DNA from 3 places in the Ammoniphilus sp. CFH 90114 genome. Region 3 is predicted to be linked to each of the others. Evidence: riboswitches for the same ligand, from Rfam matches in the RefSeq annotation. Region 3 holds a riboswitch; each other region holds the start of a gene.
The links. A riboswitch is a leader RNA that binds a small molecule or an ion and turns the genes downstream of it on or off. The one in region 3 is predicted to bind cyclic di-AMP.
Positions count from the first base shown of each region.

Region 1 (4,271 bases), on a different contig from region 3:
AAATTCGCGACTTCTGACGAAGTCATTTGTATAGATGAGTTTCCTTCCATAAAATACCCCTTCCTATATTTATATGGAATATTTTGTCCAACAATCTTCTATCCGATTAGAATCCTCTCTTCCACGTACTTCACCCTACTTTTATCACTGAATTTCATCAGTGCAAATGCCATCGTTAATGGACCAATTCTCCCAATAAACATGAGAATGGTGATCAGTACTCTGCCCATTGGAGATAGGTCTGCTGTCAACCCTGCTGATAATCCGACGGTACCGAAAGCTGAAATCGTCTCAAATAAAATGAGTACAAGGTCCGCTTGTTCCGTATACGTAAGGATAAAGAAAATAACACTGATAAACATAATCGCGGTAACGGCAATCGAGAAGGCTTTATTCACCAGCTCCCAAGGAATCCTTCGCTTAAAGATGCTGACGTTATCTTTCGCTGTTAGAACTGACCATAGGGCTAAGAGCATGAGAGCGAATGTTGTTACTTTTATCCCCCCACCTGTGGAAGCAGACGAGGCCCCGATAAACATCATAAACATCATAAAGACCAAGGATGGGACCATCATCTGCCCTATATCAATCGTGTTGAATCCTGCCGTACGGGTAACCACCCCTTGAAAATACGAAGCCCACCACTTATCCGCGAGAGGAAAATTACCAATCGTGTCTGGATTACTGAACTCTGTTGCAAATATAATTAGAGTTGCAATGATATTGAGAATTAAGGAAACAAGTAAAGCAATTTTTGAGTGCAAGGATAGTTTCCGTAAGGATTTCTTGTTCCACAAGTCCAAAATAACAGTAAATCCAATCCCACCAGCCATAAATAAGAAAGTGATAACAAGATTAATGGTAGGGTCTCCAACCCACTTGCTTAAACTGTCAGGCTCCAGACCGAATCCAGCGTTATTGAATGCAGAAATAGAATGAAAGATCCCATAGTACAAGGCGGTACTCCAAGGCATCTCATACGACCAACGAAGGGCTAGCAGAAGAGCACCAACGGATTCCATGAAGACGGTTAAGGAAATAATTAATATCACCAGCTTGACTACTCCTTGAATAGAAAACTGATTTAAAGTACTTTGCAGTACCAACCTTTCTTTTAAACCAATCTTCTTTCCCAGGATGATAAACATAAAGACCCCAGCCGTCATAAAGCCCCAACCGCCAATTTGAATTAACGCCAACAGTACAATTTGTCCGAACAGCGTGAAGGTCGTTCCTGTATCAACAACGACTAATCCGGTCACACAAACAGCAGAGGTTGCTTCAAATAACGCATCAATAAATCCCAATTGATGTCCTGGTCGTGTAGAAATCGGAAGCATTAGAAGTAAGGTTCCTACAACAATCAGAAAGCCAAATCCAAGTATAAGCAATCGAGCAGGATGAAGCTCAATAAGATTGAATTTTTTTAATGAAATCATAGCGCAATACCTCTATATTGTTTTGGTAGAATTTATATAATATGTTGCTCAAAGCGCCTTAGATCTCGGTTCTCTCCTATAACAACAAGGATATCATCTTTCTGAATCGTATCATCAGCTTGGGGTGCAATATTAATATGGGCTCCGCTCTTAATGGCCATCACGTTCACCCCAAACCTAGCACGAATATTCAATTCGATAAGAGATTTCCCGACGAGCCTTTCTCCTGCAACGACTTCAACTACACTATAATCTTCAGCTAACTCAATAAAATCCAATACATTAGGTGAAACCAAATTATTCGCTATTCGGCTGCCCATATCTCTTTCAGGAAATACGACCCGATCGGCGCCAAGCTTATATAGAACCTTTCCATGACGCTCATTTTGTGCCTTTACTGTAATTTGCTTTACTCCTAATTCTTTCAGAATAAGTGTGGTGAGAATACTCGCTTGAATATCATCTCCGATCGCTACGACGACGACATCAAAGTTCCGAATCCCAAGCTCCTTAAGGGCTTGCTCATCTGTTGCATCTGCTTGGACTGCATATGTGACATATTGAATATATTCTTGTATTCGTTCTTCACATGAATCAATTGCCATCACTTCATAACCCATTTCATAGAGAGTTTTAGCTACACTCGAACCAAAACGTCCCATACCGATCACTGCAAATGTTTTTGCTGGCATGCTATGGCTTCCTTTCAAGTTTACATTATTTAATTATCATTTCCAGTAAAGACAAAAAACCACAAAGAGAGTATCTCTTCGTGGCTTCTTCACGCATCGTCAAAAACACCATGCATCGGCACGATTATCCACCTCTCTTTATACGCTTACGAGGTTAGCTGTCGGATTCGGGCGTGAGAGTCGCCCTACCTGTGAAGAATATAGTCCACACAAGATTCACCCCCTAATTTGTGTTCTCTTCAACAGAACAAGAACACAAACCAAACTTGGGTCCCCCGCTTCCAATTCGGAACTCAGCGATTTGATTTTACTTATGCAAGATATCTTACTTCTTGCCTACATTTTTTGCAAACATTTTATTAAGCTCAACTAAGTTATTGAATTAAAATCTTACATTAAAGAATTTTAAACTTTGCCAAAGAGCCACCCCTAAAAAGAAAACCACCATGACCAAAGTTAGCCAAGAGTGGAAGCTCTTTTTGTTTCGTAATATTTTGTAGGTAGAGAATATGAGAATGCAGATGAATATAGCCATTCCTGTAATGGCTATTAGACTATAAAGAACGAACATTATCAACTTCCTTACAGATTTTAGAATTATTTATTTACGATTCCAAAAACGCCGCTGAGTGATAGCAGTTTAGAAGTTCACTACAGAAGTTGGGATTTTTGGCGGCAAAAACGACACCCGCTAAATTATTCTTTTTTGATGCCTGGATATAACTCAGTGCCGTTGTTGCTATTCTGATCGGTTTATAGTGTTTATAGGCTCCCTGAATAAATTCCACGATATTTCTATCCAATTCCTTTTGATTGTCTGAACGTCCACCTACGACATATAGCGAGTCATGAAGTACGTGATGGGTGGAAAGAAAGATCTTATTGACCTTAAATTTCGTACCATCCTCTCCAATGACCGTTCCAAGCTTGTCACTAACCATATCTACAAAAACTCCATTTTGAACAAGCATGTCAATAACACTCTTGACCTCTTTACCATGAAATCCATGTCCAATTAAAACCCCAACCCTTAATGAATGAGGATAATGAACTGTATTCGCTTGACTTAATGCAGGGGATGAAGCTGTATCCGATACATGCTGGCCGGTTGGAGGCTTAACTCCAACATGATTAGCAATCCTTGTCGCCATTTCCTTATCAACATGAACAAACATATCAACAACCTGCTGACGAACGGATTCGCTCTCAACTTTTGCCAGTTCGAAACTAAAGGCTTCTATAATGTGCTGCTTTTCAACGAGAGACATACTATTCCAAAATAACCTTGCATGAGTGAAGAAATCTTTGAAAGATTCACTGCTGGCCTTAATCTTAGGACCTTCTACATGCTCTGGATAATGGACAAACCCACCTTCCTCTGGAGGGGTCGGTCCTGGTGTATTATTCGCTATGGAGTTTCTATAATAATTAACTTGATCGACATCAATCCGGTGTCGGCTAAATCCGTCTCGCTGGTTATTATGGAAAGGACAAAGGGATCGGTTAATTGGCAAATCCGGGTAATTCGATCCTCCTAACCTGTGCATTTGGGTGATTTTATAGGTGAATGTCCTCCCCTGTAAAATGGGATCATTACTAAAGTTAATCCCCGGAACCAGATTGGTAACGTCAAAAGCGACCTGCTCTGTTTCAGCAAAGAAATTATCTACATTTCGATTCAGTGTCATCTTCCCGATGATCTCAACGGGGACGAGCTCCTCTGGCCAGAGTTTGGTTGGATCAATCACGTCAAAGTCAAATTTTTGTTCATCTTCTTCCGCAATCATTTGTACACCAAGTTCAAAGACAGGATAAGCACCACGCTCAATGGCTTCCCTTAGATCTCGTCGATGATAATCAGGGTCGAGTCCCCCTATCATCAACGCTTCCTCATTAAGCAACGAATGGACACCGAGGATGGGTTTCCAATGAAATCTCACGAAGGTACTTTTCCCCTGTTCATTGACAAAACGAAAGATATTGACACCAAACCCTTCCATCATCCGCCAGCTTCGTGGAACACCTCGGTCCGACATCGCCCACATGACAAAATGAGCGGATTCTTGATTATTAGCGACAAAATCCCAAAAGTTATCATGTGCGGCCGAGGCTGTCGGCATATCGTTATGCGGCTCCGGTT
Region 1 covers NZ_SDLI01000005.1:195,728-199,998, reverse strand. Annotated here, with positions in the region: gene EIZ39_RS13265 (DUF3231 family protein) at 1-50, opposite strand, end outside; gene EIZ39_RS13260 (TrkH family potassium uptake protein) at 99-1,439, opposite strand; gene EIZ39_RS13255 (potassium channel family protein) at 1,472-2,131, opposite strand; cyclic di-AMP (ydaO/yuaA leader) riboswitch at 2,259-2,440, opposite strand; partial or broken gene EIZ39_RS13250 (catalase) at 2,733-4,271, opposite strand, start outside.
Region 1: it holds a riboswitch for cyclic di-AMP, as region 3 does, so the genes downstream of both, EIZ39_RS13255 (potassium channel family protein) here and EIZ39_RS09070 (hypothetical protein) in region 3, are expected to answer to the same signal.

Region 2 (4,271 bases), on a different contig from region 3:
TACGTGAAGTCGTGGTTTCCTTATTAAGCGACTTGGGAATCGTAGGGGAGAGCGGCAGTGAGGAGATCATTAGCATAATGGAGTACCTCGTGCAAACGAAGTGTTCAAACTTTCCTCCTTTAAAAGAATTATACGAATCGCTAGCAACCAGATCCAAAGCCGAACCCTCAGAGGTCATTCGGGAAGGCAAGGCCATCGAGCAGCGACTTCGCCGGGTGGTTTTGGCTTCTTTGAATCATCTTGCATCGCTCGGGTTGACTGACTATGCTCACCCAAAATTTGAACATTACGCTGTCCGTTACTTTGATTTTCACGATGTCAGACTCGAAATGATGAAAATTGAAAAATCAGAAGAACGAGGGAAAAGCAAGGTCAACATTAAGAAGTTCTTGCATGTTTTGTATCTAGATACGTTAGATAAGTTAGTGGAACAATAGACCGACCGTTGAACGTCAATCGAATAACAGTAGAATATTCTAGGATGGTCCCTAGGTGTCGGTTTTACCGACCTTTAGGGACACCCTCAAATTTTTTTATTTTTTAACAATGGGAATTCATATCTCACACTGATAATCCTCTGCGGTAGTATCTCCTGCTGGATACACCTCAAGTTCGGGTCTGCCGCTATGTTGGTAGCCTGTAGAAGGGAACCATTCTTGAAAGATATTTGACCAGACTTGTTGTATAGCCCCTGGCATGGGTCCGATGGAGGTAAATACAGCCCAGGTAGCAGCCGGGATCGTCCTAAGCGTAAATTCCTCTTCATCAGCCACTCCACACTCGTCATCTCCTTTAATCATTATCCTATCATGGACGAACCATGTATTCCGGTTATTCTGTGCGATCATAAGACCGGTATTACTGACTATACTCTATCAAAAGAGGGTAGATGTGAATATAGAAAGATACATGGTGGTTAGTTAGGGGTTGAGATAAGCGGAGGAATTCCGCTTATTTCTAGAAAAGGCACGAAATTAGGCTAAATAGAGGAAATATTTCCTGTTATTTGCAAGTATCATACTTATTTTGTGGCATCCAGCGAGCTTAGCGGAAAAATTTCCGCTTATCTAGGGCATTTTTAGCAATCTTTGGCTAATAACGGAAGTTTCTCCGCTAATTCCACGTAAGAAAGCCCGCACAACAAGATCGTGTGCAGGCTCTAATAGCTCTTTTCTATTGAGTGGCGCTTCCACCAAAGATAAAGCGATGCTCCCAATGCCTTCCGGAGATACTATCAATTCTCACTCCACCTGATTGGTTTGAATAGGTGTGTAAGATCTTACCGTTGCCTAGATAGATAGCAACATGAGTAATTCTTTGATTAAACTTGTTTAAACCGGCATAGGAAGAAGCATTGACTCCTCTATAAGACATAAAGAACATGAGGTCTCCTGGCTTTAGATTTTGCCACTTGGTAGATGTTTTACCTAAATTCCTTACATGTTCAGCTTGGGTTCTTGAATTACTAGGAATTCGAATCCCCACATCTAAGTAGGCGCGTCGGGTGAAGTCGGAGCAATCGAAGGTTCTCTTGCTTGTGCGGTCAGAACCAAACTCATAAGGTGTACCTATATATTTCATTCCTGCTTGTATAATCTTTTGCCCCGTTGTGGCTTGAGTTTGGAAGGTTTGTGCGCTAGCTTGTCCAGCGAAAGACAATACGATGCTAGAGCTTGTGATCGTCATCGCCGCCACTAGTAAAGCAAGTGGTCTCTTCATTACATATGCCTCCTTTTTGTTTGCCTACGAGGTTAGTTGTCGGGTTCGGATTGAAGGATGACAACCCTACGCAATGCGATGCTGCGATTAACCCCAAAATCAAGCGAGTAACGCCCGATTTAGAAAAGATATCCCCCGCACTTCATTAAAAAAATGGTGAAGTTTCGGCTATAAAAAGGGTAGCATACTGTCTATGGTATGTTAATGTAAGGATATTGGGTATGTTGTTTTTATTAACCATTCTCATTGTTCAGCTATTAAATAAGGGCTTGATCACCAATCTTCTAGGTGTGAAAGCTCTTTTATTGATTTTTTATGTTTAGGATTGTCGTATAGTTTCCTTTGTCGGGAATATACATAACTATGCATGAATTCAGTTTAGCGAGTGGCATTGTAACCATTGTCGAGGAGATGGCACTAAAAGAGGGTTGGAATAGAATTGAAAATGTAAAATTGGTTGTGGGCTCTAGTCGGATGGTTCATGTGGAGTCTTTACAGTTCGCTTTTAGTCTTTTGATAAAGGAATCCATGTTGAATGGTGCGTCTCTAGAAATAGAAGAAAGGATAGGATATGACTTCTATATTGACTATATGGAAGGAGAATAGCAGGAGATGAAAAAGGTCGCCATCCAAAGGGATGTCTTATGGGATAACAAACTCAAGGCAGACGAAAATCGAGAGAAATTTAATCAATATTCTATCTTAACCATCAACCTAATGAGTTCACCTGGTTCTGGGAAAACGACATTTCTTGAGAGAACGATAGAAAGTCTTCAAGATAAGTTGAGAATAGGTGTAATAGAAGGAGACGTAGCGACTTCGCTTGATGCGGAAAGAATTGCATCCCTTGGGACGAAGGTTATTCAGATTAATACCCATGGTGCATGTCACCTCAATTCCAACATGATTGGTTCTGTTTTACCTCACTTTCAACTTCAGGAGCTAGACTGTCTCCTCATTGAAAATGTAGGAAATTTAGTCTGCCCAGCCGAGTTTGATCTAGGAGAACATCTTCGTATTACGATTTTGAGTACAACAGAAGGGACAGATAAAGTCCTGAAGTATCCTACCGTATTTCAGTGTGCGGATGTGGTGATTCTCAATAAAATAGATCTTCTTCCCTATGTTCCTTTTCATCTTGAGTCCTTCTGCCAAACCCTAAGAGAAATGAATCCTAAAGTACAACTTTTTCTCGTATCGGCATTGAGGGGGGAGGGAATGGATACATGGATCAATTGGCTCGTGGATCGACAAGTACAGTTCATGAAAAAGAACGAAGAAGAGTGGAGGTCAGCGGAATCGTACAAGGAGTAGGTTTCCGTCCCTTTGTTTTTCGATTGGCCCATGCTTATCATTTGAAAGGATACGTGCGAAATGATACCGGAGCGGTCACAATAGAAGTAGAGGGCTGGACACATCAGCTTGATCAATTTATGCAATCCTTGCAATACGAAACAAAAGAGCCAGCTCGTATTGATACCTTAAGTCATGTGACTTTAGCTCCTGTCGGATATCAGCAGTTTAGTATTTGTGAAAGCAAGCAAGGTGGGTTAGCGTTCCCTCCATTTCCAGCCGATCTAGCGGTTTGCCAGTCTTGCTTATCGGAGATTCTGAATCCCCAGCATCGATTATTCCACTATCCCTTTACCAGCTGCACTCATTGTGGTCCCCGATATTCTATCATTCATCATCTTCCCTATGATCGAAAAGATACAACGATGCATGCATTTAAGCTCTGTCCTTCCTGTGAACGGGACTATACAGATCCTAATGAACGACGCTTTCATGCTCAAACTTTATGCTGCCCGGATTGTGGTCCCCTTGTACAAGTGAGGATCTATGAGCATACACCCATAGAAGGAGACTGGATAAGGATTGCTCAACAATCTCTCTTACGTGGAGAGATTATGGCTGTAAAAGGCATAGGTGGCTTTCACCTCCTTTGCGATGCGACACAACCTGAGGCTATCAAAAAATTGAGGGTACGAAAACATCGAGTTCGCAAGCCTTTTGCCCTTATGGTGAGGAATCTTGCAACCTTAGAGAAGTATTTTGTGATTAACATGACGGAGCGAAATCTCCTGCAAGACCGAAGGGCTTCTATTGTTCTGCTCAGACCCAAACCTTTGTTGAGAAAGTACCTTGATGTTTCGATTCTAGCTGATGGCTATGCTCGTATAGGAGTAATGCTTCCTTATACGCCATTACATACCTTATTGTTTTCAACTTCTTTATCTTTTCTTATTGCGACCAGTGGCAATTTGCATGGGCAAACCATTGTAAGAACCAATAAAGAAGCATTTCATCACCTACGAGGGATGGCTGATCTCTTTGTAGTCCATTCTAGAGAAATCAAAATTCGAGTGGAGGATTCCGTATGTCAAGTTATAGATAATCAGGTACAAGTCCTTCGTCGCTCACGGGGCTATGTACCAGAAGCTATTAAGATACCAAAACCTAAGGAAATGACGGAAGAACTAGTAATACTGGCGGCTGGCGCGGAGAAGAAAAATACTTTTTGTATCATCAAAGGCGACCAAGCAATAATGAGC
Region 2 covers NZ_SDLI01000004.1:198,654-202,924, reverse strand. Annotated here, with positions in the region: gene EIZ39_RS11145 (response regulator) at 1-437, shown strand, start outside; partial or broken gene EIZ39_RS11140 (GyrI-like domain-containing protein) at 555-761, opposite strand; gene EIZ39_RS11135 (C40 family peptidase) at 1,174-1,719, opposite strand; cyclic di-AMP (ydaO/yuaA leader) riboswitch at 1,726-1,899, opposite strand; gene EIZ39_RS11130 (hydrogenase maturation nickel metallochaperone HypA/HybF) at 2,083-2,325, shown strand; gene hypB (hydrogenase nickel incorporation protein HypB) at 2,332-3,033, shown strand; gene hypF (carbamoyltransferase HypF) at 2,946-4,271, shown strand, end outside.
Region 2: it holds a riboswitch for cyclic di-AMP, as region 3 does, so the genes downstream of both, EIZ39_RS11135 (C40 family peptidase) here and EIZ39_RS09070 (hypothetical protein) in region 3, are expected to answer to the same signal.

Region 3 (4,271 bases):
CCGCCACCGCTAACATCGTCACGAAGGAGAAGTAACGGCCCAAGAACATCACGATTCCCGTTGAAATATTCCAGAATGGGGTATTGTCTCCTAAGCCTTCAAAGCCAGAACCATTATTCGCTGCGGATGACGTATACTCATACATCGCTTGCGTAATTCCATGGAAGCCTGGGTTTGAAATCGTATCCGGATGAAGCATGACCGCAATCGCTGTAGGAACTAGAATTAAAATCGGATGTACCAACAAGGTTAAGGCAATCAGCTTCATTTCCTTTCCTTCAATTTTCTTACCTAAGAACTCGGGTGTGCGACCCACCATTAACCCAGATAAGAAAACCGCAATCATCGCATACATCAATACGTTTAAGAACCCAGCCCCGACCCCTCCAAAGATGGTGTTTAACATCATATTGGAGATCGTGATCATTCCACCGATTGGTGTTAAGGTATCATGCATCGTGTTAACTGCTCCTGTTTCGGAAGCGGTAGTAACGACAGAGTATAAGGCAGATTGAGCAACCCCAAAACGCACTTCTTTTCCTTCCATGCTTCCTTGCTCATGTTGGATTCCCAATGAATTTAAAGCTGGGTTACCCGCGTACTCAGAAGATAACGAAACACCCGCCATTATTAAAAACATCATGAACATCGAAACGAATAATACGCGGCCTTGCTTCGCATTTCCTACCATATGGCCATAAGCAAATGGTGTAGCTGTTCCTAATAACAACATGAGTAAGATTTGAATCAAATTACTAATCGCATTCGGATTTTCGAATGGATGGGCGGAGTTGACTCCGAAGAATCCTCCTCCGTTGTTTCCTAATTCCTTAATGGAAAGGAAGGAAGCAACCGGTCCTCTTCCGATTTGTTGTTCTTCACCGGTGATTGTCGTTGCCGTAACGGTTGGATCTAACGTTTGTGGCACCCCAAGCAATACAAAGAAAATAGCCGTTACAAAAGCGATGGGGAGCAACACTCGGAAAATGGATCGAATTAAGTCCACATAAAAGTTACCTAAAGGTTTTCCAGCTAATCCACGGATAAAAGCGATAATAACCGCTAACGCAGTACCTGGTGCTGTAAACATGAGGAATACAATCCCCATCATCTGAGCTAAATACGATAAGCTGCTTTCTCCACTATAATGCTGTAAGTTTGTATTGGTCATAAAGCTGATTGCTGTATTCAGAGATAAGGTCGGCTCCATCGCCGTAATCGCACTTGGATTCAGTGGTAGTACGCCTTGAATTCGGAAAAACGTGTAGGTAATCAAAATCATTAAGGTATTCGAATAAATAATAGCCAGCGCGTACTCTTTCCAGCTTTGATTTTGTTTTCGTACACCGCCTAATTTTAAAATCCAGTTATCAAATCCGAAGATGCGATCCACACCTGTCGGCTTGTAATCAAATGCTTTAGTTAAATATAGACCCATAGGTCTAGCAAGTAATAATACTAGAAGCAAGGTAATCCCAACAGAAATCAATGGCGTTGTCAACGTAATCCCTCCAAATGGTAGTTAAAATTTCTCAGGGTTCACTAATACGTATCCTAGATAGATAAAGGTGGCTGCTGTTACCAAACCCAAAACGATCATCATGATCTATCGCTTCCTTTCTCAATTACCTGCTCAGAAAATTTCGCTAGTCCCACCATCGTAGAAGCTAGACCCACAATGATTAACACCATAAAAACGTCCATCATCTTCAACACCTCCTTGTTCTCCGTCACCAAGAAGCCCTGTGAGCTACGTCCTCTTACTCCCTTGTGAACGGCCTGAATCGGTTCAAACCACTCACCCTGGAGCAAAAAAAATAGACCAATGCTTACCTCAACCCCACGAAACGAAATCAAATTCGTACGCAACACCAAATAGGCGTAAAGCGTTCTGTTACTAGCTTGATTTCGTTCCACATGTGGAGAAAAAGTACTCATTGGTCTACCTAACGCCCAGCCGACACGTAGTGCCCTCTTTGCGATCTGTCTCCCTGTTCCTTTTTAAACAGTGGTATTTAATTTTAAGCAAAACAAAAAGACCTGCGTTTATTCATCTTAAAGAAACCTTTTGTCACCCAGATCCCTAGATAACAAAAAAGCCCCCTCAAAATAGGCGGTCATTGACCTCCCTCGCTTTAGCCGACGAAGTTAGCTGACGGGTAGGATGGCGAAGAAGCTTTCTCATCCCTTCTACCGAAGTAGAATTAACCCCACTTAATTGGGTCCTCCGTTCCCAGGTGCCCTGGGATTTGGCCGATCTGCAATTGTTTGCTTGATGTGACTTATTATAATCTCATTTGTCGATCGTTGTGAAGCTTTGAATTGCTTCAATTTCAGCCATTTTTTTGCATTTACCCGAGATTACAATATTGTTTTCTACGTATTTATAACTGTCTTTATCTTTTTCTCCCATTTTCATGGTTTTAGTTAAGTTTTTTATAAATGATTTGAATTTCTAAAGTGTAAGATTTCTATTTATCCTAATAAACAGAGATAGAGCTAGAAAAAATAAGTAAACCATAAATGTTAGCGCAATCAAGATTACTTTTTCAGCTTTTTCTTGTGATTTTCACTCTTTACAAATTTTGTGAACAGCATGTATGATCATCCCATATCAAATGTTATAAACATGCTAATCGCTTAATCTCCTTAAGGAGAGCGGGGGAACCATCGTGATGGCTGCCATCACAGGGGTGAATCTCTTTTGAGTAGGGCTACTCTCATGCCCGAATCCGTCAGCTAACCTCGTCAGCGTTAGAGAGAGGCATCTTTTTTCGCGTGCTTTTCATCACGTTTATTTTGTGGTGAATTCAAAAGCCACAAGAGGAGACCTCTTCTTGTGGCTTTTTTGCGTCCAAAATGCATGTGCTCTCCCCTTTAACCATAATCTAGGAGGATACCCATGGCTTCAACAAAAAAGAAATTAGAAGCAGAGTTAAGCGAAGCATTTATTAAATTCCAAAGAGAATTAATTGGACGTGGTCCACAGGAGGCAAAGACCTACATTGTAGAGGATATGGTTATTCTTCGCTTTAAAGGGGTTCTTACCGTGGAAGAAAAGCACTTGGTTAAAAATGATCAAGGTCGAAGATTAATTAAAAAAATGAGACAAACCCTACGTGAGATGTATAGTCAAGATTTTGAAGCCATTGTTCAACGATACACCGGATGTAAAGTACTAAGTAGTCATAGCGATATCAGCACTAAGACAGAAGAACGTATTGAAGTCTTCGTGATGGATCGAGATGTCGAAAAAATGCTAGACAAAGAATGCACAGGAAAAAAATTATCAGCCAATTAAAAGGGGATCTATCATGATAGAAGAAATTCGTAGACAATTATTTGCTAATCAGAATATGATTGTTGAGGTTATGACCAAGCACCAGACACGCATCCAAGGTAAATTGACTTGGTTAAGTCCAGACAGATCGATGGCAGAGATTACCCTCCATGACGGTCAAATTAAAACCATTACTGACATTGATATCAAAAATGTCGTTGCTTTAGAGAAAGCTTAGCCAATTACAACGGAGAATTATCGAATCTGAGCTATTATAAAAAGATGACTGAAAATCATTCATGTTTATGAGGGTGCCAAACCATAAATGTTTGGCACTCTTTGTTCCCTAGTTCTAAGAGGTCCTATACTAGACATAGCTAATGAAACAAAGTCCACCATGATAAAAACACGAGCAGCAACAATCGTTGGTATTTAATGACTTGATCAAACACCAACACAGATAAACACAGGTATAAGCAAGAACTGCATAAAAATTGTTTTTAACGCAATCGCAGCGTAATGAATAAGTCTTTTGCTCTTCCTGGATGGATAAATAGAAATGCTGTTCCTATCATTAAGATGTAAGAAATAAAGTTTAATGCCATTAGGATAATGAATAAAGTTATTGTTTTGGACAAGATAATAGCTGTTCGGCTAATGGTAAAATAAATAGATTAATTACTGCCTCTGTTTGGTATTCCTGAACAGTAATAAAGGCCGTCAACACTCCAAAAGTAAGTGGAAAAATAAATAAATGGTTAATTTGCATACACAGTCCAATGATATCGTCCCAGTGAACCATTGAACCTGTTCCGTTAGTTTTAATGAATTAAGCCACAAAAATAGCGATAATAACAAAATAACAAACAACAAGATTTTTGAACGTTTCCCCTTCATGATATCCAATTGAATTGGAGTTCCCACTATTGCTCGCTTCCACACGATGGCTCTTTTAGGTTCATTTACTTTAAGCTCAATGTAGCAATTTCCA
Region 3 covers NZ_SDLI01000003.1:289,280-293,550, reverse strand. Annotated here, with positions in the region: gene kdpA (potassium-transporting ATPase subunit KdpA) at 1-1,489, opposite strand, end outside; gene EIZ39_RS27710 (potassium-transporting ATPase subunit F) at 1,523-1,600, opposite strand; gene EIZ39_RS09070 (hypothetical protein) at 1,600-1,938, opposite strand; cyclic di-AMP (ydaO/yuaA leader) riboswitch at 2,123-2,265, opposite strand; cyclic di-AMP (ydaO/yuaA leader) riboswitch at 2,628-2,769, shown strand; gene EIZ39_RS09065 (Na-translocating system protein MpsC family protein) at 2,903-3,301, shown strand; gene EIZ39_RS09060 (hypothetical protein) at 3,315-3,518, shown strand.